2 regions of the Undibacterium sp. Ji22W genome follow, and region 2 is predicted to be linked to the other one. Evidence: predicted binding sites of a transcription regulator. Region 2 holds the regulator's gene; the other holds the start of a gene.
What was found. Region 2 encodes NrdR, which represses ribonucleotide reductase genes. Its sites were predicted from a motif close to CACNANATNTNGTG; they were not measured.
Positions count from the first base shown of each region.

Region 1: a site for NrdR is predicted at 8,215-8,228, ahead of ACO0KW_RS00665 (ribonucleoside-diphosphate reductase subunit alpha). Genes of this name have one in related genera too.

Region 1 is NZ_JBMPOU010000001.1:155,278-170,403, reverse strand. It holds gene ACO0KW_RS00685 (DUF4139 domain-containing protein) at 60-1,514, opposite strand; gene ACO0KW_RS00680 (YggT family protein) at 1,568-2,122, opposite strand; gene ACO0KW_RS00675 (transcriptional regulator) at 2,211-3,116, opposite strand; gene ACO0KW_RS00670 (ribonucleotide-diphosphate reductase subunit beta) at 3,655-4,863, opposite strand; gene ACO0KW_RS00665 (ribonucleoside-diphosphate reductase subunit alpha) at 5,024-7,948, opposite strand; gene ampD (1,6-anhydro-N-acetylmuramyl-L-alanine amidase AmpD) at 8,601-9,158, opposite strand; gene ACO0KW_RS00655 (sigma-54-dependent transcriptional regulator) at 9,199-10,755, opposite strand; gene ACO0KW_RS00650 (two-component system sensor histidine kinase NtrB) at 10,752-12,491, opposite strand; gene ACO0KW_RS00645 (PP0621 family protein) at 12,507-12,782, opposite strand; gene ACO0KW_RS00640 (cytochrome C assembly family protein) at 12,779-13,588, opposite strand; gene ACO0KW_RS00635 (S46 family peptidase) at 13,913-15,126, shown strand, end outside.
Region 2 is NZ_JBMPOU010000001.1:12-15,137, forward strand. It holds gene ACO0KW_RS00005 (GspH/FimT family pseudopilin) at 593-1,177, shown strand; gene ACO0KW_RS00010 (GspH/FimT family pseudopilin) at 1,323-1,901, shown strand; gene pilV (type IV pilus modification protein PilV) at 1,915-2,472, shown strand; gene ACO0KW_RS00020 (PilW family protein) at 2,508-3,461, shown strand; gene ACO0KW_RS00025 (pilus assembly PilX family protein) at 3,458-4,006, shown strand; gene ACO0KW_RS00030 (pilus assembly protein) at 4,040-7,615, shown strand; gene ACO0KW_RS00035 (type IV pilin protein) at 7,652-8,122, shown strand; gene nrdR (transcriptional regulator NrdR) at 8,244-8,696, opposite strand; gene glyA (serine hydroxymethyltransferase) at 8,900-10,147, opposite strand; gene ACO0KW_RS00050 (SDR family oxidoreductase) at 10,781-11,527, shown strand; gene ybgC (tol-pal system-associated acyl-CoA thioesterase) at 11,601-12,023, shown strand; gene tolQ (protein TolQ) at 12,197-12,892, shown strand; gene ACO0KW_RS00065 (ExbD/TolR family protein) at 12,921-13,364, shown strand; gene ACO0KW_RS00070 (autotransporter assembly complex protein TamA) at 13,374-15,126, shown strand, end outside.

The DNA.
Region 1 (15,126 bases), 160 kb from region 2:
GCAAGAGAACAAAATAGCTACACAAAGTAGCGCTAGAATTCAGCTAGCGATTATTTATTTTAATAACGCACTTGGGCACGATAGACCAAAGAGCTACTTCCCTCCGCGGGTACGGTAATTTTCCATACTGCGGCTTTACTACTGGCTTTAACGTGTGGATGGCTGCTGCTCAGAATCTGCCAATCACCCGGCATAGGTTCTTGCACTGTCACCGTCACAGCCTCTTTCTTGGCGTTTTTCAAAGTAATTTCGTACGCACTTTCCAAAATGTAGTTGTACTTTGAAGTCCCGGCGATCTTTTTGAAATCGGTTTGCTTTTTGTCAGCAGTCACGTCGAACGCATCACCCAATTTCAGGCGCACTTTTTCATTCTTCGGTGTGTGGTCGACATTGTCTTCACCGATAAACTGCGCATTGCCGTTACTGTCTTTTTTGTAGACGCGGATCACGCCTTTCGGTAAAGGCATACCAAGTTGGGCGCTTTCCTTATTGTCAAATTCAATAAAGACGCCGACTTTCATTTTCTGCCCTAAGTCTCCATAGGCACCTTGGTAATAATAGTCACTGCCGCGTAACAGAAACTCCTTACGCACAGGAACACCAGAAGCTGACAGTAACGCTACCTGCTTGGTTTGATTCTCTGCAATCGTGGTGGGACGGTTCAAGGTATAGAGGTGATATTCAAATAGGGATTCTTCTTGCATATCCGCCGCTTTTGCAACCGGAGCTGCAGCCATTGCCAATACTCTGCTACCTGTGACCGTAACTCTCTCTCTCACTTGATTCACATCACCAGCCACCAATTGCAGCTTGGCATTTCTGTAGCTAGCACCGCTGGTATTGGTTAGCGTCACCCACCCAGACATATCTAACTTCTCTTCAGTCGCATTCAACTCCACGACGTAATCTGCCTTCCACGCCAAGCCGCCGGTGAGGTAACTCAATTCCACGTCTTGCGCGGCGCTGCTGGTGTTATTTAAAGACATCACTAAAGTAGGACGGTCACGCAAATTGGCAGGTACATCGTTATAGACGATACGCCCTGGCAGGCCAGTCTCGATGCGATTGCCCATCTTTAAAACCACACCGTCATTCGCCGCCAACACTTCCGCGACTTCACTACTTTCTGCACCGGTTGTTGGATGTGTACGCACGACGTTAACCGTTTTCCCTACATATTTTTCTAGTAATTTTTGCGGTGTGAGTAAATCGAAATCGAAGTTTTGTTCTATCACATTCAAACTACCCGGCGCAGACACGCTTCTCAGTAAAGCTGTTTCCGGACGCATCCTGGCACTCACATCTCTAAACGCTAAACTGACAGCGCCACGCTTGAGATTGATCTTACGCACATCTTTTACTAAGGCCAGATTTTCGTTATAGATCGTCACAGCGACTTCTCGCTGATCATTTAAGGTGCTACGTTGCTCCTGCTCTTGTGCAGAGACATTTGCAGTGATGCCGATAGAACTTGCCAGCAACACGGAGATACAACTTAGGGGATAGCGCATCATTATTCCTTCCATCAAGATCAAACAAAACACACTATGTGTAGTTCGAGTAATTTCTAGGCTAGATAAAAATATAAAGCCGGAAGCGCAGACATTAACATGCGGCTTACTATCTGCAAAATAATTAATGCAATCAAAGGAGAAAAATCAATCCCGCCCAATGCTGGCAAGATACGGCGGATAGGTGCGAGCAATGGTTGATTCAGAGCGCGTATCACAGGCGCCAAGGGCGCATAAGGATTGACGAAACTAAGAATTGCTTCAAGGACTATCAAAGCCATCAGGCCATAAAGTATCCATTGCAGCATACGCAAAAGTGCAGCAAACACCAACAGACCGGGATGGAATTGTCCGGTGAACAGCGATTCTAATAAGATGGATGCGAGAGCCACCAAAAAAGCGCCGATCAGGCTAGCCCAATCCAGTCCACCAAACCCAGGCACTATGCGCCGGATCGGCTTCACCAACCAATCCGTCAGTTGAAATATTGCCTGCCCTAAAGAACTTGGCGGGCGTAATCTTAAAGCTTGCATCCAAAATCGCAACAATAAAAAACCGGCGAATATACCTGCGACGATGTCCACCACAAAACTAAACATTTCGTAAAACATGGATGCTTCCTCAAAAAAAAAACCCACTGGGTGATTAACACACAGTGGGTATTGTGCCTGAATAAAACCAGGCGTCCAAGTAAGAAAATTACGCTGGACGAGTACCAGTTGGGAAAGGCCAAGCTGCCGTTGGGCTGACAACTGTCTTTGCTTCTGCTGGTGCTGCCGCTACTGCGGCTGGCTTAGCAGCTGCTGGTTTAGCTGCTTTCTTTGCTGCTGGTTTAGCTGCGGCCTTTTTTGCGGCTGGCTTAGCCGCCGCTTTTTTTGGTGCTGGCTTCGCTGCTGCTGGTTTAGCCGCTGGTTTAGCTGCTGCTTTTTTTGCTGCAGGTTTAGCTGCTGGCTTAGCTGCTGCTTTTTTTGTTGCAGGTTTAGCCGCTGGCTTAGCTGCTGCTTTTTTTGCTGCAGGTTTAGCTGCTGGCTTAGCTGCTGCTTTTTTTGCTGCAGGTTTAGCTGCTGGCTTAGCTGCTGCTTTTTTTGCTGCTGGCTTAGCTGCTGGCTTAGCTGCTGCTTTTTTTGCTGCAGGTTTAGCTGCTGGCTTAGCTGCTGCTTTTTTCGCTGCTGGCTTAGCTGCTGGCTTAGCTGCTGGTTTAGCTGCTGCTTTTTTCGCTGCTGGCTTTGCCGCTGGTTTAGCTGCTGCTTTTTTCGCTGCTGGCTTTGCCGCTGGTTTAGCTGCTGCTTTTTTCGCTGCTGGCTTTGCCGCTGGTTTAGCTGCTGCTTTTTTCGCTGCTGGTTTAGCTGCTGGCTTAGCTGCTGCTTTTTTCGCTGCTGGTTTAGCCGCTGGCTTAGCTGCTGCTTTTGCCGCTGGCTTAGCTGCTGCTTTTGCCGCTGGCTTAGCTGCTGCTTTTGCTGCTGGCTTAGCTGCTGGCTTAGCTGCTGCTTTTGCTGCTGGTTTAGCCGCTACTTTTTTCGCCGCAGGTTTAGCTGCCGCTTTCTTTGCCGCCGGTTTTGCCGCAGGCTTAGCTGCTGCTTTCTTGGCTTCTGGTGCTGTTGCCATTTTGTTTCTCCTTCACGTTAGTCGGAAAAAAATCAGATTAAAGTTAAAATCCGCTCGCTTTCTGGTAAGCGGATTATTCATCGGCACAAACACGACTTCTGGTTGCGCTAATGAATTCGGCACCGACCTCTTATTACGCATTTGGCGCATAAGAAGGTCATCTGGCTTTGTCGTTTGCCCTTATTTTTATTCTTAACTACAGGCAGACCTTAACGATTTATGACAACAGCCAAAACACTGCATGTCTTAGTTAGTGATACTTCATCGACCTCTAACGACAACAAGCAACGTCGGAATTCTCTTAAAAACGGTACTTCAACACTTGTTTAGAAAAGCAAATTTCCAAACACAAAAGCGCAACACCCAGCCTCGCTGGGGTCGCGCTATTAACACAAATACTCTCGAATGAGTCTAAACAGTTCATTCAGTTTTGCGAAGCCTTTCTTGTTCAATCACTTTAATTCGCATTCGAGCTACTTAAACTTAGCTACTTGGTCGCTTTGCGAATTTTGTCTTGAACATCTTCGACACCAAAAATTTACTCCCAATTGAGTGCACCACCTGTTTGATATTCGATGACACGGGTCTCAAAGAAGTTACGCTCTTTTTTCAGATCGATCATTTCGCTCATCCACGGGAAAGGATTTTCTTCTTGTGGGAACAAAACATCGAGACCGATTTGTTGCGCGCGACGATTTGCGATGAATCGTAAATAGCCTTTAAACATTGGCGCATTCAAGCCGAGTACTCCTCGCGGCATTGTATCCTCTGCGTAACGATATTCCAACTCTACCGCACGTAAAAACAACGATTTAATTTCGTCGCGAAATGCAGCGGTCCACAAATGTGGGTTTTCCATTTTAATTGTGTTGATCAAATCGATTCCGAAATTGCAGTGCATCGATTCATCACGCAAGATGTACTGGTATTGTTCCGCAGCACCCATCATTTTATTCTGACGACCGAGCGCAAGAATTTGTGTGAAGCCGACGTAGAAGAAAAGACCTTCCATCAAACACGCAAAAACGATCAGTGAGCGCAATAGCGTTTGATCCGCTTCGGTAGTACCCGTCTTGAATTCCGGGTTAGTCAGGACGTCAATAAAGGGAATCAGGAACTGATCTTTATCGCGAATAGATTCGACTTCGTTATACGCATTAAAAATTTCCGCTTCATCCAAACCAAGTGACTCAACGATGTACTGGTATGCATGCGTGTGGATCGCTTCTTCAAACGCTTGACGCAATAAATATTGACGGCATTCAGGTGCAGTGATGTGACGATAGGTGCCGAGCACAATGTTATTTGCAGCCAAAGAATCTGCCGTTACAAAAAATCCGAGATTACGTTTTACCAAACGACGCTCATCTTCCGTTAAGCCATTTGGATTTTTCCACAGCTCGATATCGCGCTGCATATTGATTTCTTGCGGCATCCAGTGATTCGCGCAACCTGCCAGATATTTGTCCCAAGCCCATTTATATTTAAATGGTACGAGTTGATTTACATCGGTCTGGCCATTGATGATACGTTTGTCCGCTGCATTCACGCGACGACCAATATCTTCAGCACTGACCACGCTTGGCTTGGTCACCAGCGCAGGGTTCAATGCGACGTCTTGCGTTTGCAAACGCGTTTGGTACTGGTCAAATGCCGATTGCGCGGCTGGCGTGATTGGCGTTGCTGGCTGTACGGCCGGACGTGGCGCTGGTGCCGCTGTAGCGGCGTCGTCATCCCATGAAAGCATGTGATATTCCTTACTATTTTGATGGATGAGCTGACGCTGTAGCGCCACCTCATTTGTTAAACTCACTTAATAAGCTCTGCGAAGTTTTACTTAACTTTGCAAAACGATGGATTTAAATCACCACAACAAATTGCCGCGGTGACCTTTCGCTTTTAGGAATTTATTGGCAAGCTTCACATTCTTCGAAACCTTGGTCACCTGGACGTAGGTAACATGCCGCGCCGTCTGCCTCGATGGATGATGCTGTCGCCACTTCTGCGCTGGCAGAATAACCACTATTCCCACCATCGACCGCCACCGCATTCAATGCGCCTGTTTTACTTGTCGATTTCTCGGTATGCGTTGCACCGATAGTACGCAGGTAGTAAGTCGTTTTCAAACCACGCAACCAAGCCAGTTTGTATGTCTCATCCAATTTCTTACCGGATGCGCCAGCCATATAAATGTTCAAAGACTGTGCCTGATCGATCCATTTTTGACGACGGGAAGCTGCCTCCACCAACCAAGTCGGGCTGATTTCAAATGCCGTGGCATACAGTTCGCGCAAATCTTCTGGTATGCGATCTATCTTCGCCAAGCTGCCATCGAAGTATTTCAGGTCAGAGATCATCACATCATCCCACAGGCCACGTTCTTTCAAATCGCGCACCAAGTGCTCATTGATTTCGGTGAATTCGCCCGACAGATTCGATTTCACATACAAGTTCTGATAAGTTGGTTCGATACAAGCGGCAACACCAATAATATTGGAGATAGTCGCAGTCGGTGCGATCGCTACGCAATTGGAATTACGCATACCGTACTGTTTGATACGATTGCGAACGATAGTCCAGTCCATGGTTTCAGAGCTGTCGACTTCAAGGTAACCGCCGCGCTCGTCGGCCAATAACTTCACAGAATCTTGCGGCAGGATACCGCGATCCCATAAAGAACCTGTGTAAGAACTATAACGACCACGTTCCTGCGCCAATTCGGTTGAGGCCAGATAAGCGTAGTAGCACACCGCTTCCATCGAGGTATCGGCGAACTGCACCGCATCCATCGAAGCGTAAGGAATGCGCATCATGTGCAAGCAATCTTGGAAACCCATAATGCCTAAACCAACAGGACGGTGACGCAAGTTAGAGTCACGTGCTTTTTTCACTGCATAGTAATTGATGTCGATAACGTTATCGAGCATACGCATAGCCGTTGTAATCGTGCGCTTGAGTTTTTCATGATCCAGCTTGCCATCTTTCATGTGGGCTGGCATGTTCACGGAACCCAAATTACATACGGCGATTTCACTATCATTCGTGTTCAACGTAATTTCGGTACACAAGTTAGAGCTATGCACGACACCGACATGTTGTTGTGGTGAACGAATATTGCAAGGGTCCTTAAATGTGATCCAAGGATGACCTGTTTCAAATAGCATAGACAACATCTTGCGCCACAAATCTAAGGCGGCGATCTTTTTGGATAGTTTGATTTCACCATTTGCTGCTTTTGCTTCGTAAGCTGTGTACGCCTCTTCAAAAGATTTGCCGAATTTATCATGCAGATCAGGCACATCCGATGGTGAGAACAGAGTCCAGTCGCCCTTCTCCATCACGCGCTTCATGAACAAATCTGGAATCCAATTAGACGTATTCATATCGTGCGTACGACGACGATCATCGCCCGTGTTCTTACGCAACTCCAAGAATTCTTCTACGTCCATGTGCCAAGTTTCGAGGTAAGCACACACAGCGCCTTTCCGCTTACCACCTTGATTCACCGCAACCGCTGTGTCATTGACCACCTTCAAGAATGGCACAACACCTTGAGATTTACCATTTGTACCTTTGATATGCGCACCCAAAGAGCGTACTGGCGTCCAGTCATTACCTAAGCCGCCTGCATATTTCGCCAACAAAGCGTTTTCTTTAATCGCTTCATAAATACCATCAAGATCATCCGCCACTGTCGTCAAGTAGCAAGAGGATAACTGGGAACGTTGCGTACCACTATTAAATAGAGTGGGCGTTGAGCTCATGAAATCGAAGCTGGATAACAAATTGTAGAATTCAATCGCGCGCGCTTCGCGGTCGATTTCATTCAACGCCAAGCCCATCGCCACACGCATGTAAAAAGCCTGAGGCATTTCGATACGGATATCGCGAATGTGTAAGAAATAGCGATCATACAAAGTTTGCAAACCGATGTAACCAAATTGCAAATCGCGGTCAGCCACCAAGGCATTTGACATTTTCTTCAAATCGAATTGCGCCAATTTGGCATCGAGCAAACCAGCTTCGATACCTTTTTTGATAAATTTCGGGAAGTATTCGACGTATTCATCGGCAGCATCTTTTTGTGCAACTTCCTTGTTAAATACTTCTTTACGGACTGTATGCAGTAACAGACGCGCAGTCACCTGGCTATAAGCAGGTTCTTTTTCCATCATGGCACGGGCGGCCAAAATAGCTGACTTGTGCAATTCTTCGACTGGCACACCGTCATACAAATTCTTTAGGGTTTCGATGAGGATTGCTTCTGCATCTACCAATTTCTCCAGACCAACGCAGGCTGCAGAAATCAGCGCGCGTACTTGAGCGACTTCCAACACCTGTGGTCTACCATCAACAATCACATGAATTTGCGGAACTTCAGCATCTGGCTTACCAGCAGCTTGCGCTTCTAATTGGGCACGACGTTCGTCCATGCGCTTAGCGCGATACAAGACATAAGCACGTGCAACATCATGCTCGCCGGAACGCATCAGTGCCAATTCAACTTGATCCTGAATATCTTCGATATGAAAAGTACCGCCATTTGGCTGGCGACGCATTAAAGCAGTCACCACGTTATGCGTGAGACGCTCAACTAATTCACGAATTCTTGCAGACGCTGCACCCTGACCACCATTGACTGCCAAAAATGCTTTTGTAACGGCAATCGAAATCTTCGACGGCTCAAATCCAACCACAGCGCCATTGCGGCGAATAATGCGATAGTCGCTAAAACTCGCCGTTGGAGTTCCGTGGGTTTGTGCAGATAAGCTAGCTTGTGCTGCAGCAGGATCATATGCTTGGATTGATGATATTTCTAATGAAGAGTGCATTTCGCCTCCAGGTTCAGGGTCTTATTAAATTAAGGTGAATATTGCGTTCGTACTGCGAGTTTTACCAAAATGCTGTACTGCAAGAGTTTGAAAGATCATCAAACTCGACTTCAACTTCTGTGAATTTGTGCTCTCTATGTCGCCGCCAAAAATGTCGTCATACTTTGACTTTGGTGCATGACCGAAAGCGAGCATTTGCGAGATTTTTTAGCACATTGAGAAGAGGAACACGTGAAAAAAATAATTTTGGGAAACATTCCAAAAAACACTAGATCTAGTGTGTTTATTTTTATTTGCACTAATTCTAGTGTCTCAACTCAAAGAGCGCAACCGCTTTTTTCAACTGGAGACCGATATATTTCGATCAAAAGCGGTGCGAGCATTTGACATTGGTCAAGCCACAAAACAACGGGGATTACAACGTAAGTGACCACTAACATCAAGTGCTGAAAACTTGTGCAAGCAGAGAAAATGAATTGATGAAATTGCGTTCAACAGCATCAAAAATTTAATTTGATCGTGATAAAAATAAACCACAGATGACTACTATCTATAGCATCTTTTGTACGTTTATTTGTATTCAGGACATATGTTGCAAGAATTTTCAGCAGCAGACAAAATCGCTCGATGAATTCATGACGATCAATAAAATCTAATCGGTGGCGTCCATGACCATCCAACCTGGCAGACTTTGTTGAAAACGTTGCCAATCGAAATACGGCCCTGGATCGGTCTTGCGTCCAGGCGCAATATCCTCGTGTCCAACGATGTGTTGTACCGGAAAGTGTCGCAGGAGACAAACACTCAAACGCGTCAGACTCAGATATTGTGCATCTGTAAAAGCACAGGTGTCACACCCTTCCAATTCAATCCCGATAGAAAAATCATTACAAGCTTGGCGTCCTTGGAATTGCGAGAGACCTGCGTGCCAAGCGCGCGCTGACCCAGCAACAAACTGGAAAAGTTGGCCGTCACGTCGGATAAGAAAATGGCTAGAAACTTGCACCCCACGCAAACTCGCAAAACTAGGATGCGCATCGCAATCAAGCCGGTTCTGAAATAAATCCAGAATATAGTCACCACCAAATTCAGCCAAAGGCAAACTGATGTTATGAATCACTAATAAGTCGACCGCCATACCAGCGGGACGGGCACCGAAATTCGGCGAAACCACGACCTGTGCCTTTGTACACCAAGCATGTGCGTCCATTTCCCAATCGTCGGTAGCGGCGGCGGGCAAGCTAAATGGCTCAATCCGTTTCAACATCATTAATCTTCAATTTTTGTATCGAGTAACGCAATTGACGAAAACTGACGCCGAGTAATTCTGCCGCTTGGGTACGGTTATTACGGGTTTTGGCCAAGGCACTACGAATTACCTCACGCTCAATTCTTTCCAAGTAGTCAGGTAATATACAAGGCAAATCGGGTGCTGCAAACACCATTTCCGAACCAACTGACTGATCCGACAGAAATGAAGCGGTATCCAACGAGCCATCGACGATTAAGGGCACGAATACCTTATCGGGACCACTTTTCGGCTCGCCGATTGACTCACTTATTGATCTAGTGAAGTGATCATGCCGTGACGCAGATCCTTCCAGCGCAGTCGGTGCGCGCAGGCTTGACCCAGAACGTAAGCCTAAGTCAATTACATCAATACAGCCGTCGTTGGCAAAAGCAGCGGCGCGTTCCAAGATGTTTTCCAATTCACGGACATTGCCGGGAAAGTCATAGGCTTGCAGTGCGGCCAAAGCAGCTTGGTTTAGACTAATAGGATAGCCAGGTGTCGCTAATTTTAAGAGTATACAAGTTGCCAATTCGTGAACATCACTTAGTCGCTGACGCAAAGGCGGCAACAATAACTCAATCACATTCAAACGATAATAAAGATCTTGACGGAATTTTCCGGCACTCACACAAGCTTCTAAATTTTGATGCGTCGCACTAAGAATTCGCACATCGACTGCTTCTTCAACCGTCGCACCAACCTTGCGTACGCGTCGTTCCTGAATTGCTCGCAACAACTTCACTTGCATCGCCAACGGCAAATCAGCGACTTCATCTAACATGAGAGTACCGCCATTGGCCGCTTGAAAAAAACCATCTCTATCGTCATTGGCGCCAGTAAAAGCGCCTTTGCGATAACCAAAAAATTCCGCCTCCATCAATGCTTCGGGAATAGCACCGCAGTTCACGGCAATAAAAGGCTTATCAACTCGTGCACTATTTCTATGGATTTCACGCGCAGCCAATTCTTTGCCGCTACCCGATTCGCCCGTAATGATCACTGGTGCCATGCTGCGCGCCAGCCTGCTTATTTGTGACCTGACATGTTGGATTTCAGTTGATTGCCCAATTAAGAAGGACGGACTAGAAGGCTTGGCCGAGACGATCGCAACCTGCTCCAAAGGTTTGACATTCTGCATTTGCAATGCCGACCGCACCAACTTGCGTAGTTGATCTAACGCAACGGGCTTAGAGACGTAGTCAAACGCCCCCGCCTTTAACGCGACCACAGCATTATCTGCACTTCCAAACGCAGTAATGACAGCAATTGGTGTCGCTTTAAAATTAGCACTGACTTCCTCCACCATCTCTAAGCCAGAGCCGTCAGGTAGACGCATATCGGTCAGCACCAAGGAATAAGTGTGCTTGGACAAAAAACGACGCGCGACTTCCAAGGATTCGGCGGTGTCGACTTCCAAGCCCATTTTAATGAGGGTGATTTCCAATAGCTCGCGAAGATGGGCTTCGTCATCAATCACCAGAATACGCGCAGAATGGCTCAATTCATTTGGACTCATGATTTTTCATTCGAAGAAAAATTAATAACGAAGCGGCCACCCGGATCCATACCATATGTCGACGTCTCATCATTCCTGTACTCATAGTCAAGCACCGCATGGTTATTCAAGCATAATTCACGCGCCATGTACAAACCTAAACCAGTGCCCTTGCTCGACGTTGTATAAAACGGTTCAAACAAATGCGCACGAACCAGAGCGGAAATTCCCGGACCATCATCCTGAATATGCAATTCACGTCGGGTTCCGGAAGATATTTTGATATTCAATCGTATGCAGCCTGGTTTACCACTGGCATAACGCACTGCATTCGAAAGTAAATTGGTAATCACTTCATGCAAATGCCCAGGATCAAACACCACATAAAAACGGGCACTATCACTCAAATGAATCAATTGCTCTGAAATTCCGCGCGTCTCAACAAATTCCTGCACAATATTTCTAAGTTCATCCATCAACAAGATAGGCTGCAGATTCATCTGCGCCTTACGCGACAACTTCAAAATATCTTCAATTAATTGATTCAGCCGAGTCACATTATCTTCAACAATTTTGAGCAAGCGTCGCGCCTGAACTTCATTGTGCACATCTTCCCCTAACAAAGAAGTGGCATACGAAATCGAAGACAATGGGTTACGAACTTCATGTGCAATGCTGGCGGTCAGACGCCCCATTGATGCCAACTTGAGTTGCTGCGCCTGATTTTCCAACTCAGACACGTTTTGCATAAATATAATGGTACAGGGCGTTAAATGTAAATCTACGTGATCAAAATCGCTTTCATCGATTCTGACAAAACGCAATTTCAAATGCGTCGCCGCTTCATGTGGCGCCTCTGTGGCAGAATAACTAGCATTGAGATTGTGCTCCTCCACGTAATGCCTGATCACTGCAAAAGACGCCCCCTCGTTACGTAACCAGCTCGTGGTATCTGGCTGTTGCCTTTGAGTCCACTCGTCCAAAGCTTTTGCGATAGGCTCAAGACTAGGGATTTGGTTCAAACGTAATTTTTGTTGTGTGGGACGTGTCAGTTTAGCGTTTCCCAGCATGCGCTCCGCCGCGGGATTCGATTCAAACAAATAACCTTCTTGGTCAATTACCAAGATGCCGTCATTCATATCGGCGATCACTGTTCTGTTAATCGCTTGTTGCAGAGCCAATTCAAAACCACGTTGATTGGCTAACTCTTCTTGTCCGATCAGATTTTTTGCTAAGCGGTTGAGAACATAGACCACTGCAAAATAGGCCGCACCGTATAAGCCCGCCTGCGAAATAATGTTGCTGTCTTCATTTTGCAAGACCTGATAAGCGTTAACCATCAACAAAAACAAGGAGACAGCTGACACAAAAAATAGTGCCAACAACATCGGACCCAAAATACCCAAGCCGGCTAGCGGGAACAGATAAAGAATGATTAAGCCACTTTTACTACCGCCAGCACCCACATACAACAATGAAATAACGACAATATCGAGCGTAATCTGCGTCACCAGTTGCAACAAAAATCGCTGCTGCCAACGTACTTTGATCGCAATAAATGTCACTGCGATTAATAAATAGCTCGCCGCTAATGCACGTAAAAATGCGGGCTCAACTAGCCAATAATCATTAAATGACTTAAAACTGAGAGAGAGTAGTAAGGCAAGTGCAACAATGACACGCGAAAAATTAAGCGTCTGCAATGAACGCCATAAAGTCGCACTTATTTCCGTATGCCGAACATCATGGGTGATCATTGCGTGCCATTTTGCTTAATGTGACTTAGTCGCAGCTTCGGCATGCTCTGCACAACAAAATTGTTGAGAGTCACGCAAAACTGCCTCCGATGAAGGAAAATAAACTTGGCAATAAGCACAATTTAACATCGCTTCAACACGTTTAGAGCCGGACGATTGTGGGAAAGTATTGTCGCCCCAAGCGGTTTCTTCGGTTTGTGCTTGATTAGACGGGGGTTGATTCGCGCGAAAACTTTTACGGACAGCGAAGTAAACTAATACCGCCAAGCCTAACCACATCAACAATCTCATAACACACTCCTGTGCAACAACACTTCCATCACAAAGCGGCTACCGACATAGGCCAGCAAGAGGCTCAAAAAACCAAACAAAGTGATCCGTAGTACAGCTTTTCCACGCCAGCCACGCCATTGACGACCAGCTAGCAAGACGGCAAACAACAACCAGGACAACAAAGACAATACCGTTTTGTGATCCCACTTAAACGCGATGCCAAGAAATTGCTCAGAAAAAATAACACCTGATAAGACCGTCAGGCTTAAGAAAATAAAACCTAAGGTGACTAATAAGAACAAGATATGTTCCATCTTTAAAAGTGCTGGCAGACGATCTAAGGCTTTCTCTAACCAAGACTGTACAGGCTTGCCGCGCATTCGATGCAATTGTCTATCTTGCACGTACATGACGAGTGCATGAAATGCGGCAATTGTCAGCGTACTATAGGCAAGTAAGGCGATTCCTACGTGCCATGGAAACATCGCTGGTTTATCCGTTAAGTGAACCAAGCTTCCTGGAAAAGCAAGTGGCAACAGTGCGGTAACCGCAGCTTGTGGCAAAATCAAAATTCGTAATCCATCTAAGGAAAAATTCCGGTTCTCAACCAAATAGACTAATACCGACACCCAGATGGCCGCGGACCACATGACCGCAAAACCTATGCGCAGCGCATCAATGGCATAAACACTCAAAGCCAGTGCTAGGCCATGCGCAGTCCAGCCAAGCGCCGTCAGCACCAGCCCCAGCATGCGTCGACTATCAGGTATAAATGGACAGATCACATATAAAAGCGCTGCCACCAAAGATAAATAAATTAGCATGGTGCAAGTTTACACTATGTTCGAACTATTTTTTTCTCTTTGTTTGGGAATTGAGCGAGTACCTGAAGGCGATCTGCTCCAGCGCAAGACATTCCGGAACCTGAACACGAAACACTTAAAAGTCCTCTGCGGAAACTTTATAAGTCCTAATTACAACAAGCCTAAATATATGTACAAAAAGCTTGAGCAATTCGCTTGACTAAGAATGGTCGCTTCTAGATACTCGCATGCACTCCAGAATGGGAAATAGGATAATTGATCGCCTGAAAATTATCCCCAATGGCTGGACTAATAAAAATCAATCGTCTTTTTGCAGGAATTAAAATGAAAAAATCACTTTTCGCTTTAGCCGCACTCACACTCACCGGCGGTTTCGCACAAGCCGACGAAGGTATGTGGATGCCACAACAGTTACCACAAGTAGCTAAACAACTCAAAGCCGCAGGTCTAAAATTAGACCCGAAATCATTGACGCAGTTGACAGAATTTCCAATGGGCGCCATCGTCAGTCTGGGCGGTTGCTCAGCCTCTTTTGTCTCGTCTATGGGCCTTGTCGCGACCAATCACCACTGCGTGTATGACAGCGTGGCGCGCAACTCCACACCAGAACGCAATCTGTTAGCGAATGGATTCCTGGCAAAAACTTTGGCAGAAGAATTGCCCGCTGGCCCTGGTTCTCGCATTTTCGTCACGACCGAAGTGACGAATGTCAGCGATAAAGTAATCAGTGCTGATGTCGCCAAGTTAACTGGAAAAGCACGGGGCGATGCGATCGAAAAAAATCAAAAAGCCATGATCGCCGCTTGCGAAAAAGAAGCTGGTTTCCGTTGCAGCATTCCTTCTTTCTACGGTGGGTTGGAATTCTATTTGATCAAACAAATGGAAATCAAAGACGTCCGTTTAGTACATGCTCCTGCTGAAGGTGTCGGCAAATTCGGCGGCGACACGGATAACTGGATGTGGCCACGCCATACAGGTGACTACGGTTTCTACCGCGCCTACGTGAGCAAGGACGGCAAGCCAGCAGAATTTAGCAAAGACAATGTCCCTTACGTGCCTAAGCATGTATTGAAATTGGCCAAAGATGGTTTGAAAGAAGGCGACTTCGTGATGGTCCTCGGCTACCCAGGTCGTACAAATCGTCATCGCTTGCCATCTGAGATTTCATATACCTTTGACTTTGAGTACCCTAATTTCGTCAAAGGCTCTGCAGAAACATTGGCAATTATCGCCAACGAAACCAAAGACAATAAAGACGCAAACTTAAAATACGCGAGCATGGTTGCTGGTATCAATAACTATTACAAAAACCGTCAAGGTATGTTGGATAGCTATGCGGGCAGCGACATTTTGGAGCGCAAATCCAAAGAACATGCCGACTTGAAGACATGGGTCAACTCCAATCCTAAGACGAAAGCGGAATACGCCGCAGATATCGACAAGATTGAAGCCATCTACGCAAAACGTGATGCTACAGCGAAAAAAGAATCTTTTTTAGCCTCGTCTTATCCACGTTTCCTGAGCACCGCACGCACTTT
Region 2 (15,126 bases):
ACCGTGAAACGACTTTGCGCCGATGATAGTGCTGCAACCAGTGTGAAAGTAGGTCATCGTCAGGCTTTTATTCCGCATAGCCCCTGATTCCCAGTGAATCAGGGGCTTTTGCTTTTACAGTCCTACCATAATCCCCTCAATGTCTTCCCTCGGGGCTAGGCATACCTGGTACAGCATTTCTGAAATTCGACGCCCAAATAATCATTCAAAAGCCCTAAAATTCAAAGGCCCAATACGTCCCAATTCGGCTAATAACATCCTCGCCTATTTCTGAAGAATAATTCCTTCAGTTCATCCTAAATTTCCCAAATACTTCTCCCATCAACCTCCCCTGATCCTGTTCTCCGCTTTACCTGCACATCTTATTTCGAAGGTTGATTTTCATTTCATTTCGAATGCGAAAATTGCTTCTTACTTCCTTCATTTAAAAAATCAACTGTTAAATCTAGACGTATCAGTAAATTGTTAATATTTTGCGACATTTTATTTGCAATACAATTTTGAAATATCAATGAGTTCAATATGGATGATAATATATATTGTTTTTTTAGTATTTTAGTATTTTATTGAATCGAACTATTTGGAGTAGATAATGTTGTATGAAAGAAGAACCAAATTTGCTGGTACTACCTTAATAGAGCTCTTGATTGGACTTCTAATCATGGGAATTCTTCTTAAATTTGCAACCGTTTCATATTCTCGTTTGATTTTTGATGCGCGGATTACGGTGGCGACCAGTGAATTACATGCTGCCTTGCTTTATGCTAGGTCCGAGGCATTGAAGCGCGGTGGAAACATCATTGTTTGCCGTAGCATTTCAGCGTCTACTACACATCCAATGTGTGACTCTGGTGGCACTGATCCATCTAGTAATTCTAGTTGGGGGGATGGGTGGATTATTTTTCATGATGGAGATGGTGACGGAAAACTATCTGAAACTGATACTATTCTTAGGGTTCAAGAAAAGCTCTTTTCGTCGAGCAAAGATGGCTCGATTGTCCCAACACCTAATCGCAAACAAATTAAATTCAACAGTTTTGGCCAGGTGTATGGGAATTACATTCAGTTTGCTATTGCTAATTCACCAGAATTGAAGGACCCGGACCTAGGACGCTTTATTTGTATAGCCTCGGGAGGACGAGCTCGTGTTGATAAAATTGCTTGCAGTCCCAAATAACGTGTTGATTTTTTTAATTTCTTGTTTTCAATAATACATATTTGAGGTGATCAAACCTCATATCCACACATCTTCGCCGCCCGTCAGAAATGAGTTGCATATGAGCATCTCGACGTTATACTCACAGGCATACTAGGAGTGGAAAATGTACAGAATGAATCAACAAAACGGTTGGCAAAGCGGTGTCACTTTAGTGGAGCTAATGGTCGTTATTGCGATTGCGGGAGTTCTAGCGGGAATCGCAATACCTTCGTATCGGAATTTGATTATGTCAAACCGAATTTCTAGTATGGCTTCAGATTTGCACAGTAACTTGATGCTCGCTAGATCTGAAGCATTAAAGAGAGGAATCACCGTTTCTGTATGCAAAAGCGCTAACGCCGATTCTGCAGTAGCAACTTGCGACCCATCTCCTAGCGTTGCCGGTAGCACGGTAGGTTGGGGAAGTGGTTGGTTGATGTTCGCAGATGTAAATGCCAACGGTTTATTTGATGCTGGAGATACCTTAATTCGTGTACAAGGTCGAATGTTGGCTAATTTCAAAGAAGGTTCCATTGTCCCAAGTAATGCGATTGAGTTCATTAGCTTTGGTGTGACTGGTCAAACTTTTACTGCTGTGAATTATCAAATTAGTGCGCCTACCGGATTTTCTACTTTGGATCGCGCCGTTTGTATCGCGATTGGTGGGCGTGCTCGGGTAGGTAATGCACCAAGTTGTGCATAGTGAGGAGAAATTTATGTTGCTTCTAAAGCGTGAAAAAGGGGCTACCTTGATAGAGATCATGGTTTCTATTTTAGTTATGGCGATTGGCTTGCTTGGATTAGCAAGTCTCCAAATCAACGCGATGAAATTTCAAAAAACTGCAAGTCAACGTTCAGAAGCAACACAAGCTGCTTATGATCTTGGTGAACGCATGCGAAGTAATTGGGTCATCAGTAATGTGCCCACCAATATCGCGGCTGATAGGACAGCGAATGAACTTAAATATACATTTAATGATGAATATGCAACAAGTTCGGCGGCGACTCATGCTCCTCCAAATAACTGCAATTCGTCGATTTGTGACACCAATCAGGTTGCTGCCAACGACCTTCAGGAGTGGTTGCGCTCGTTGCAGCGTCGATTGATTGGTGGAGCGGGTGTAATAGTGCCAGTAGCAGGCGGGGTTGGTTCAACTTTTGACGTGACGGTAATGTGGAAAGAACCAAGTTTTTCGACATTGGATGCCAATTGCCCGGCGGTAGCAAAAGCTCCTGCTGGTGTTCGTTGTTTTAATCTGAGATTTTCGATATGAAGCAAAACCGAAAAATATCGCAAGCAATATTGCGGATGCAGGGACGCTCCCTGGTTGAGATTATGATTGCGTTGACGATAGGAATGGTGATCTTGATCGCGATATCGTCCTTGTTTGTAGGGAATCGCCAAACATTTCGAGCCAATGATGATAAAACTCGCTTGGATGAAGAAGGTCGGTTAGCGTTGAGTCTGATGGCTTTTCATGTGCGCATGGCTGGTTATGGGACAATTTTAACCTCGAACGAGAAATACACTGCCGACAATGATCCCAATCCGGCAAATTTCAATAAAAATTACCCGGCAACATACACTAGCTATTCGGATCGACGTACTGGATCATCGGTCAATGCAATTCGTGGATGTGCAGGTGGTTTCTCAAATACGGCAGCAGATGTATCTGCATTGGCTTGTGCGGCAGGAACCTCGTCCGATGCTTTTCTCGTCAGATATGTGGTGGATCAAAACATAGTTGCAACAGGTGGTGCAGTTCCTACAGACTGCCTAGGCGCTACCATTATCCTATCCCCGGCTATCCCCGAAGAGAAAGGGCGCCCAGGTGCGGCTGCCTACTATTTGATTGAAAATCGGTTTTATGTCCAAAATAATGCGGCCACAGGAAATCCAGAATTGTATTGTCGGGGTAATGGTACGACTCCGCCCGGTACCAATCTTGTGAATGCAGCACAACCTATTGCTGAAAATGTTGAAACCATGAAAATTACTTATGGATTGTCAACAGTGGGAAGCGCTACTGTGCAGAATGTTAATCGGTTTCTAACCGCGGATATGGTGACGGCAGGTGATTGGGAAAATGTAGTCTCGGTGCGAATTTGTATCGTTGTACGCTCTGCAAACGATAATATTGCTACGGCAAAGCAGTCATATCGTGACTGCAATGATAATCAGGTTGTTGCTACAGATAAGCGCTTGCGTGGCGTTTTTTCAACAACGGTAGCAATCCGTAATCGCTCAGTGGGGGCAACATGAAACGTGTTTTCAAGCATCGACAAAACGGCTTCGTGCTTGTTGTGAGTATGATCTTTTTGATTATTATGACTATGCTCGCGGTGACCGCTATAAAAAAAGCTACCTTAGATGAAAAAGTGACGGGTAATCTACGCGCTCAAGATCTAGCGTTTCAGGCTGCGGAGAAAGCTCTGCGATTTTGTGAGAGCAATTTAGTGTTGGCGGTCGGGTCACTTCAGATGTGTCAATTACGCACGGGAGCTACAGTTCAGGTAATCCCATCGAAGAAAGAATCGGACATTACTGATGTGACAAAAAATTTCCCTGATGAGTGGTCTAAAGCTGCGAATTGGACCGATGGCGGTGAATTTCCAGCCATTAAGCTGGCGGGTGTAAATCAGATTTCTAATGTTGTCGAACAACCGCGATGCATGATTGAACGCTGGGAAATACCAAATGATCGCGGTAAGGATTTTTATCCTTATGTTATTACCGCACGTGGGGTTGGAAGTGTGGATACAGCAAAAGTGTGGCTGCAAGAAGTCATTCGTTGTGGCAATAATTAATTGAGGTTTATTATGCTTACTAAAAAATCCCCCATGACCAATATGGTAGTTCGCGCGCTGATTTTGGCACAAGTGTTGTTGCCTCTGACTTCAATTGCGGCGATTTCAAATTTGCCACCTTTGGTAAAAGCTAATGTTCCGCCCAATGTATTTTATACCTTGGATGATTCCGGTTCGATGATGTTTGAGGCTATGCCGGAAGAGCTAACACCAACCGGAAATTCTAGTCTCGACGGTAGTCGCGTTGACATGTTCACCTATTGTGGTAGCAACTGTTGGGTGACCAGAGTTTTTCCATCGCCAGCCGATGTTTATAATGTGAGTGGTGCTGGGAATTATTCAACAAATAACCAAGCAGTCGTTGGATTCTCAGACAATATCACTGTTGCGCGCTGGCGTTCGCCTGCCGTGAACAAAGTCTACTATGATCCAAACGTGCGCTATGATCCATGGGTTGATCCTGCTTCGATTTCTACCACTAACCCGTACGGCAGTAAATTGCCTAATGCAGATCCAACGGCGGCAAAATATAATCCCGTGATCGTATCGGGTATGAGTACTGCAACTTTGAATTTAACAATAGAGCAAAGCCGGACTTTACACTCAAATACGTGGTTGACTGATGCAGCAAATAACGTGACAACGACGCCAACTTGGACCGTAAATGGTGCGTCGAAGACGACTTTTTATCCTGCCACTTATTTTCAATACAATCCAAGCAATCTGGGTACTTGCACAACTAGTCAATTGAGTTGTTTTAGTAGGGTCGAAATCAAACTTGGGACAGCATTTCCTGCGAAAGCGTCAACACGGTCAGACTGTGCATTAAGTACATGTACCTATGCGGAAGAAATCATCAATTTTGCAAACTGGTTTCAATACTACCGTTCGCGTATTTTGAGTGCCAGAGCTGGTAGTGGACGTGCGTTCGCTAATCAAGCTGCAACCTTAAGGGTTGGCTTTGGCACCATTAATACAACAGGCACAAAGGTCACCAACGTTTCGGATGATTTTGCGGTCACAAATAAGCAAAATTTCCTCAACACGCTTTACCAACGCAAAGTGCCAGCGGCTGGTACACCTTTACGCCAAGCTGTTGATGATATCGGGCAGTACTTTATGAATACGACGATTACAGGCCCATGGCAAACAAAATATAACCTTGGCTTCACCACTGATCAGTTAAGTTGTCGACAAAATTATAATATCTTGATGACCGATGGATATTGGAATGGTAATGGCGCGGGTTCTGGCAGAACGGGTGATTGGGATGCCAAAAATGGCACATCGAAAACAAGCTCAGAGGGTGCTGTTTATCAATATACTGCGGCGCCGCCGTACAAGGATGCAACAACAGACACTTTAGCGGATATCGCTATGTATTACTGGGTGAATGATTTACGTCCGGATTGGGGGCAGGCTAAGAAAAACGTTCCTCCATCGAGAGATGGGACTGACCCTGCTTTTTGGCAGCATCTCGTTCAGTATACGGTTGGGCTTGGGGTTTCAGGCACTTTGGATCCGGTCGCTGATTTGCCCGCCTTGAAAGCTGGAACCAAGAATTGGCCCGCAGCTACTGCAAATGATTATCAAGTTGATGATTTGTGGCATGCAGCTTTGAATTCACGTGGAAAATATTTTAACGCTGGTAATCCGCAAGAATTTTCCGATGCATTAAATAGCGCATTGAATGAAATTGCTGCCCGTTCTGGTGACGCTGCAGCGGTTGCAACGTCCAAAAATACCTTAGATATAGGTTTGAAATTGTATACGTCTACCTATCAAACCGCTGACTGGTCTGGAAGGCTGGAGCAAAAGTCTGTAGATGAGATCACAGGAAATATCAAGACGCCAAATGATTGGGATACGGACACAAAAATTCCGGTTCCTGCATCACGTAAAATTGTGACATCGAATTTGACGGGTACCGGTGGTATCGATTTTAGTTATTCAAATTTAAGGTCTTCAGATCAAGGCATTTTTGACACAGCAGCAGCTGCTTACGCGCCAGCATTTACCGTGAGCGGCAGTAAAGTTCTCGACTATTTAAAGGGCGACAAAACTCTGGAATCTAAACCTTTTCGTGCAAGAAAAGTTTTGTTAGGAGATTTGGTTAACTCAGATCCACAATATGTGAAAGAAGGCAAAGATGGTGGTTATATTTTCTTGCCAAGCGATATTCGGGGGAAAGGTAGTTACAATCAATTCTTGACTACTAAGAAAACACGTGCAGCGACAGTTTATGTTGGCAGCAATGATGGTATGTTGCACGCGTTTGACGCGACTGATACTTCTACCGGAGGTAGTGAAAGATTCGCCTACATACCAAATGCCATTATCCCAGGCCTTCCAGAATTGGCAAAACCCAATTACGTCCATCGATTTTATGTTGATGGTACACCAATGATTGCGGATGCCGCGATCGCTGCCGATCCTACACCTTGGCGTAGCATTTTGGTCGGTACAACTGGTGCTGGCGGTAGATCGGTTTTTGCGATGGATGTTACTGACCCAACGAGTTTTGATAACACAAAAGTGATGTGGGAATACAGTGCCACGACTCGCGGTGCCGACAATGACTTGGGGTACACAATTGGCGTTGCCCAAATAGGGGTTATGCGTGACGGTCGTTGGGTCGCAATATTCGGAAACGGATTTGAAAGCACGAACCAAAAAGCAGTCTTATATATTGTTGATTTGAAAACTGGCAATGTCATTAGAAAGCTCGATACCGGAGTCGGCAGTGTCTCTGTCCCAAATGGGTTGGCAACTCCAAAGTTGTTATTGAATGCTGACTCTACGATCAAAGCAGTCTATGCAGGAGACCGTCAAGGGAACATGTGGAAATTCGATTTTGTTACCACGGGTACGGTACCATCTTTGACGACAACACCAGCAGTGGCATTGAGTGGGTTACCACTATTTACCGCAGTTGACAGCGGCAGAAAACAACCAATTACAACGCAACCACAGTTGTATCCACATCCGGATGGTGGCTATATGGTTGTATTTGGATCTGGCAAGATCTATGAGGATACTGATGCTGCGACAACAGATAAAGAAACTTTGTATGGTATCTGGGATAAAACAACCTCAAGCCAGGTAACGCAATCACAATTGGTTGAACAGACATTATCTGCAAGCGCTAACTTCTATTCAGTGTCCAAAAATGTCGTAGACTGGACTTCAAAACGTGGTTGGTATATTACTTTGAAAATAAAGAGTGGGGAGCGAATTGTGAATGACCCTATTATCTTCGAGGATCAAGTAATTTTCACTACCCTTGTACCAGGTAATAGTGCTGATTTGTGTGTCATTGACGCGTTATCGACGACCTTGCAGATCAGCCCAGTAAATGGTGGAGCCTTGGGTTACAAGTCCATTGACACAAACGGTGATGGGATAGTTAATAGTTCAGATACGATGGTGAGTGGACGTCAAACAAGTGCGACTTTCGGTACAACCATCATTCGTCTTGGCAATCGTAAAGTGAAAATTTTCCAAGCCGACGCGAGAACAGGAACAGTTCCAACTGGTGGTGAAAACAGGACTTTGTCTGATGGGATTCCGACGGTGCGCTTATGGCGACAGCTGATTGGCCGTCAATAATCTCAACCACCGATAAATTTATAGAAAAGGTCACATATGATAGTACGTAAAGAATTTAATATGCGTGGTTTTACGCTAATTGAGTTGATGATATCTTTGGTAATAGTTGCGATCATTAGTGCTGTCGCCTATCCAAGTTACCGTGAAAATGTGCGTAGAAGTAGTCGAGCAGAAGTGCGTGCATTGATATTGGAAAATGCGCAGTTCATGGAGCGTTTTTTTACTGAAAATAACTCGTACTTGCAAACTTCAGGAGCGGCTCCGACAGCACCTGTTTTGCCGAATTTAGTTTCGCCGAGAGGTGCTACGGGATCAAAAATAAATTACAACATTGCATTTAGTGCTTTGCCAGCAAGATCAGCAACAACTTTTTCTATCGAGGCAGTTCCAGCGAATAAGATGGCTGCCGATGCTTGCGCGACCTTCACTTACAATCAACTGGGCCAAAAAGGCACCTCTGGTACCTTAGGTTCTGGAGTGACAACTGAGTCCTGTTGGTCTAAGTAGAATTGCAAGGTGTGCCATTAAATTTTCGGCGTATTAATGCAACTAAGCAGTAAGAAGTAAGCAGTAAGTAGCGGGTAATTATTTTGGCGACCAATTAGCGAGCAAATTATTAAGTTGCTCGCTATTTTTTTTTAACCTCCTGAATCGCCTCGACAAACTCGGACACGTCTTCAAAACTTTTGTAAACAGAGGCGAATCGAATATAAGCGATTTTGTCTAGGCGTTTAAGTTCGCGCATCACAAGTTCCCCTAAGTGTCCCGACACTACTTCACGTTCGCCGCTCGCCAATAATTTTTCTTCGATGCGTTGAATAGCAGTATCAACCGCCTCAGCAGAGACTGGACGCTTTCGTAATGCTAGCATCAGGCTAGCTCGCAATTTGGAGGATTCGTATTCGGAGCGACTACCATTCTTTTTGACAATGACAGGCATGGCTAATTCAATTCGCTCGTAAGTCGTAAAGCGCTTGTCACAGCTTGCACAACGGCGCCGGCGGCGTATCGTATCGCCTTCTTCTGAAATTCTGGTATCGATAACTTGCGTGTCGCCATGATGACAGTATGGACATTTCATGAAAGTTCTCCTGCCAATTTCTGATTTTTCTTGGTATGCATCAGTGGTGTCTTATGTTCTTGATCTTTGAGATTCTTTTTTGTTAGTAGCAACTGAGATATTGAATCGCTGCCTGAGGTGGTGAGTTAATGCGTCTTGCTCTCCTTACTGCTAGTGCCAATGCCCCATAAAAAAGCCACTCAAAGGAGTGGCTTTTCAGGTTTTTAGTTACCGTAGACAGGGAAGGCGTCAGTCAATTTCTTTACTTCTGCTTTCACGCGTTCTATCGTTGCTGGATCATTTGGGTGATCTAAGACATCTGCGACCAAATGACCAATCTTGATGGCTTCTGCTTCTTTGAAGCCACGTGTAGTCAATGCCGGACTGCCTAAACGGATACCAGAAGTGACGAACGGTTTTTCAGGATCATTTGGAATAGAGTTCTTGTTACATGTGATGTGGGCAGAACCGAGCACTGCTTCAGCTGCCTTGCCAGTGATGTTTTTAGAACGCAAATCAACCAGCATCACATGTGACTCTGTACGCCCAGAGATAATACGCAAACCACGTTCGATTAATGTTTTTGCGAGCGCGTCAGCATTTTTTACAACTTGTTCTTGGTAAGTTTTGAATTCTGGATTCAATGCTTCTTTGAAAGCGACGGCTTTACCAGCGATGACGTGCATCAAAGGTCCACCTTGCAAGCCTGGGAAAATCGCAGAATTAATGATTTTTTCGTATTCTGCTTTCATCAAAATGATGCCGCCACGTGGACCGCGCAATGATTTGTGCGTCGTTGAAGTCACGAAGTCAGCGAAAGGCACGGGATTAGGATAAACACCAGCAGCTATCAAACCAGCGTAGTGCGCCATGTCGACCATGAAATAAGCGCCAACTTCTTTGGCAATTTTAGAGAAACGTTCGAAATCAATTCGCAAAGAGTAAGCAGAAGCCCCAGCGATAATTAGTTTTGGTTTGCTTTCACGTGCCAGACGTTCCATTGCTTCGTAGTCGATTTCTTCTTTTTCGTTCAAGCCATAAGAAACTACGTTGAACCATTTGCCGGACATATTTAGTGGCATACCGTGAGTCAAGTGACCACCTTCAGCCAATGACATACCCATGATGGTATCGCCTGGTTTTAATACCGCGAAGAACACACCCTGATTCGCTTGTGAACCTGAGTTCGGTTGTACGTTTGCGGCTTCAGCGCCGAAAATGTGTTTCAAACGGTCGATCGCTAACTGTTCAACCACGTCTACGTGTTCGCAACCACCGTAGTAACGTTTGCCTGGATAGCCTTCAGCATACTTGTTAGTCAATTGGGAGCCTTGTGCTTCCATGACTGCTGGTGAAGTATAGTTTTCAGAGGCGATCAACTCGATGTGTTCTTGTTGACGGACATTTTCGGCTTGAATCGCGGCGAGCAATTCTGGATCGATATTAGCGAGAGTATGATTCTTGGAGAACATGGGTTTCCTGTAGAAAAAAGCGTAAAAAATGAAAAAATTTAATTGGGACTGATCTGTAAAAATGCTCCAACTTGTGGATACAAGTCTCAATCACTTTTACCATCGGGATACCCATGCGTACGGCCAGAATCGACATCTTTGACTCTGCAGATCTCACGCTTCACGATGGAACTCCATCTTCTGCCGACAATCTTTGGATAAAAAATTGCGGCATTTTCGCCAGTTGCGTGAGACAAAATGGTGCCCGAATTTTACGTCAAGAGGGGTGTTTCGGCAAGTTATGTAAAGGTAAACACAGCTTTTGAACCGAGTGAAAATAGGGGGAGGCTCAGCATGAATAGTTTTCGATTTTTGTTTGTAAAAATTGCTTATTCTGGTCTGTCAGCCGGCTAAGCCCGAATTTTTATGCATAAGGCGACGCATAAGAGATCATTCAATTTGCAGAAATTCTGAAGACGGTTAAAACTGAAGTGACATTAAACGTGATAAAAATATTATTAAATTTAGGCTGCACGGGCGGTTTCCGCCAAATTAGATGGGAGGATTTGTCTTTTGTCGGTGTATCTCAAAGTCTCACCTATTAAAAACCTTTAAAATGCCGCTTTTATCAATAAATATTGAAGGCAGGGGAAAATGCTAGTTCTTATCACAGGAGCAAGTTCAGGTTTTGGTGAAGCGATGGCGCGTAAATTTGTCCAAGCTGGACATCGTGTGATTGCAGCTGCGCGTCGTATCGATCGCTTGCAACAATTACAATCGGAATTGGGAAGTGCCTTACATGCCGTGGTATTAGACGTTTCCGACAAACTCTCGATCGCTGCGATGATCGAGAGCCTGCCTTCCGAGTGGCGCGATATTGACGTATTGGTCAACAATGCTGGTTTGGCATTAGGAGTTGCTCCAGCACAGAGTGCGAATTTGGATGATTGGGAAACGATGATTGATACCAATAATAAAGGCTTGGTACGCATGACCCATGCTTTGTTGCCGCATTTCATCGCCCGGCAAAATGGTGTCATTCTCAATATTGGTTCAATCGCGGGTTCAACTGCATATCCGGGCGGCAATGTCTATGGAGCGACCAAAGCTTTTGTTGACCAGTTCACTTTGAACTTACGTGCGGATTTGATCGGCACAGGCGTACGCGCTACGAATATTGCGCCTGGTTTGTGCGGCGGTACGGAATTCTCAAATGTGCGTCTGAAAGGCGATGATGCGGCCGCCGCGAAGGTTTATCAGGGCACGCAACCGTTGACGGCGGAAGATATTGCAGAAACTGCCTACTGGATCGCCACTTTGCCAGCGCACGTGAATATCAATTATATCGAGATGATGCCGATGTGCCAGGGATTTGGGCCCTTGGCGATACAGCGCAATTGAATCGAGTTGCAATAATTGCGTCCCAATAAATTTGACTTCCAGCAATACAGAACAGTAAGAGAGATAGGTAAGAATGCAGATTTTTAGTTGGCCGGTGCGGGTATATTATGAAGACACTGATGCAGGCGGCATCGTATTTTATGCGAACTACCTGAAATTTTTTGAGCGTGCGCGTACTGAGTGGTTACGTGCAATTGGCGTGAATCAAAACCAAATGGCACAAGAATTTAATTCAGTGTTTGTCGTCAAATCGACCGCGGTCGAGTATCATGCGTCAGCACGACTGGATGATGAACTTATCGTGACAGTGCAGGTCGAAAAAACAGGTCGCGCATCGATTGTTTTTTCGCAAGAGGTGCGCTGCGCAGAACGCTTGTTGACCAGTGCTAAGGTGACGATTTGTAGTGTTGATCGTACGCAATGGCGTTCGATGCCAATTCCGAGACCGGTATTGCAGTTAATTAACCCGGCATTATTTTTAACTCCAATGAATTGAGTTGTTTGTGCAAAGCATGTTTGTGCTCCGTATGAATAATTTCGCCAATGGAGTACAGGAAATGCGTGCTGAAGAACAGGCAGTAAAAATTAGCAAAAAAACGGCCAATGGTATTTGACGTGAGTGCCGACTTTTTTGCATTCTCTGAGTTTTAGTTTTCTATCCAATTAATCATGACAGTTACTCACGATCTTTCCTTCTCCGCACTGATTTTGAATGCATCACCACTAGTACAAATTGTGATGGTGATTTTGTTGCTGGTTTCGCTGACGAGCTGGAACTATATTTTCAGTAAAATGTTCGCTATCAAAAAAGCACGGACACAGACTGAACAATTCGAAAGACAATTTTGGGGTGGTGGCAATCTGGTTGAGCTTTATCAACAAGCCACCGCTAATCACCGCGGCAGCCGTGATAAAACAGGCGCTTTGGAACGTATCTTTGAAGCCGGTATGAACGAATATCACAAAGTGAAAGCGGCCAATAAGGCAAACCTTGATGCTTCCGCGATGCTTGATGGAGCAAGGCGTGCGATGCGCGCCTCCTACCAACGAGAAATGGATCACTTAGAGTCGCACTTGTCTTTTCTGGCATCGGTAGGCTCTGTTTCTCCTTACATTGGTTTATTGGGAACAGTATGGGGAATTATGAATTCCTTCCGCGGTCTGGCGAATGTGCAACAAGCAACTTTGAGTGCGGTTGCGCCGGGGATCGCCGAGGCTCTGATTGCGACGGCGATTGGTTTGTTTGCGGCGATTCCAGCGGTCTTAGCCTACAATCGTTACTCGCACGATATCGATCGCCTGGCGATTCGCTTCGAAACTTTTATCGAAGAATTTTCGAATATTCTGCAAAGACAATCACGTTGAACTACAAGAATAAGCTGATAGCGCAAACATGAGTTCTCTTCGTGGCGAACGTAAACGCAAATTTAAGGCTGAAATCAATGTGGTTCCCTACATCGATGTGATGTTGGTATTGCTGGTGATTTTTATGGTGGTAGCACCGATGACAAATCCTAATGTCATCAATTTGCCAACTGCTGGACAGTCGACGAAACCGCCATCCGATTTTATCGAGATCACTTTAAGCCCAGATACTTCTGCGACGATTAGCATCACCACGCGTGGCAGTACCAATGGTAATAGCAAGCAAGAGGGCAAAGAGAGCGCACTTGATCGCAAACAATTGCTGCGCAAATTGAAGGAATATCATGAGGCCAAGCCAGAATTATCTGTGCTGGTTTCCGGTGATAAAGACATCAAATATGATGAAGTCATTCAAGTGATTTCTGAAGCTAAGAAATTAGGAATTCAACGTGTGGGGCTCGCTACTAAGTAGTGTATTAGCATGGGTCAATATATATCGCGAGCAGCTACGTCCTTAGCCTTCAGCGCAGCGGCATTATTGCTGGCTGCTTATGGAATGCGAGAGGTGCAGGCACAGCAGATTAACTCTGCGGAACCTGCGACCCCAGCGCTCTTAAGCCCCCCGGCAGTGATGCCTGCACAGCAAGCAGATGGTATTTTCGCCAGATTTTACTTGGGCGAATTGAGTAAGCCACTTGCTAATTTGCTCAATGAACATGTGCCAGTATTATCATCCAGTGCGGAAGCACAGATTCCAACTCCCGGCTTGTTACGTAAACTCCAGCGAGACATTGCCGAAATTTTAGCTACCGAAGGGTATTTTTCTGCGCAAGTTGAATTTGATAAAAGTAGTGACGGTACCCGCATTGATATAAAAGTTGATCCCAGCGCGCGTACAACGATCAAATCAGTGAGTATTAATTTTACCGGTGAGCTGCAAACTGCGGCCGAGGGCGGCGATACCGAAGCGATTAAACGGCGAGATAGTTTGATGAAGGAATGGAGCCTGGAGCAAGCTCAGGCTTTTCGCCAGGATGATTGGAGCCATGCTAAAACCATGTTGATGGAAAAGCTCCGGGCGTATCGTTATGCGGGCGCCACTTTGGTAGATAGTCGCGCCAATATTGATGCCGATAGCCACGCCGCGACTTTGGAAATTGATGTCGATAGCGGAGCCGCCTTTGTGATCGGTGATTTGTTGGTGACCGGTTTAGAACGTTATCCCTTGTGGTTGATTGATCGCTTTCATCCCCCCAAAAAAGGTGAGCCTTACTCTAGCACACGCTTAGTGGAATTTCAGCGCGCTTTGCAAAACTCTGCGTACTTTTCAACCGTCGCTTTTAATATCGATACTGATAGTACGAAAGCAGACGCATTGCCAATCGAAGTGTCGCTGGTCGAGCGGCAAACTCGCGATTTAGGCTTTGGTACGGGTGTCAGTTCCAGTACCGGTTTGCGTACCGAAGTCAGCTATCGTGATAGGAATTTTTTGGATCGGGTCTGGGATTTGCGTTCCGCTGTGCGACTAGAACAAAAGCGTCAACTCTCCTACGCGGATGTATATCTGCCACCTAATGATAACAATCGACTAGATTCTTTTGGCGTTTTATTTGATCGTTCCAACCTAGCCGGCCTACTAAAAACGCGCTCGGCCTTGGGTGTGAAGCGCAGTATTACTAATGGCATGGTGGAGCAGCGTCTGGGATTAAATTATACCCAGGAAAAAGTCGTGCAAAATGAAAATACTTCTAGCGAAACAGAGCGCCATAGTCGGGCGCTAGTTGCTAGCGTAGGTTGGACATGGCGTGATGTCGATGATGTGTTTTCTCCGCGTCGTGGTCAACGTGCGCAGTTAGATTTTGCCGTGTCTGATAAGGCGCTGATTTCTGATCAGCGCTTTGTGCGTATGGTGGGCAAGTATCAGTATTGGTTACCCGTTGCGGCACGCGATGGTCTTCTGTTTCGCACCGAATTTGGTAAGGTATTTAGCACTAGCGTCGACGGTATTCCTGAAGATTATTTATTTCGTACTGGAGGAAGCACATCGGTGCGTGGTTATGCCTATCAAAGTCTAGGCGTGGCTAATGGACAAGCAACCACTGGCGGACGCATCATGGCTGCCTCCAGTCTTGAATATGTGCATTGGCGTACTGATACCCTAGGTGTCGCAGCGTTCGTTGATGCCGGTGACGCAGCGCGCAACTGGGGCGAATTTAAAGTCAAACAAGGCTTAG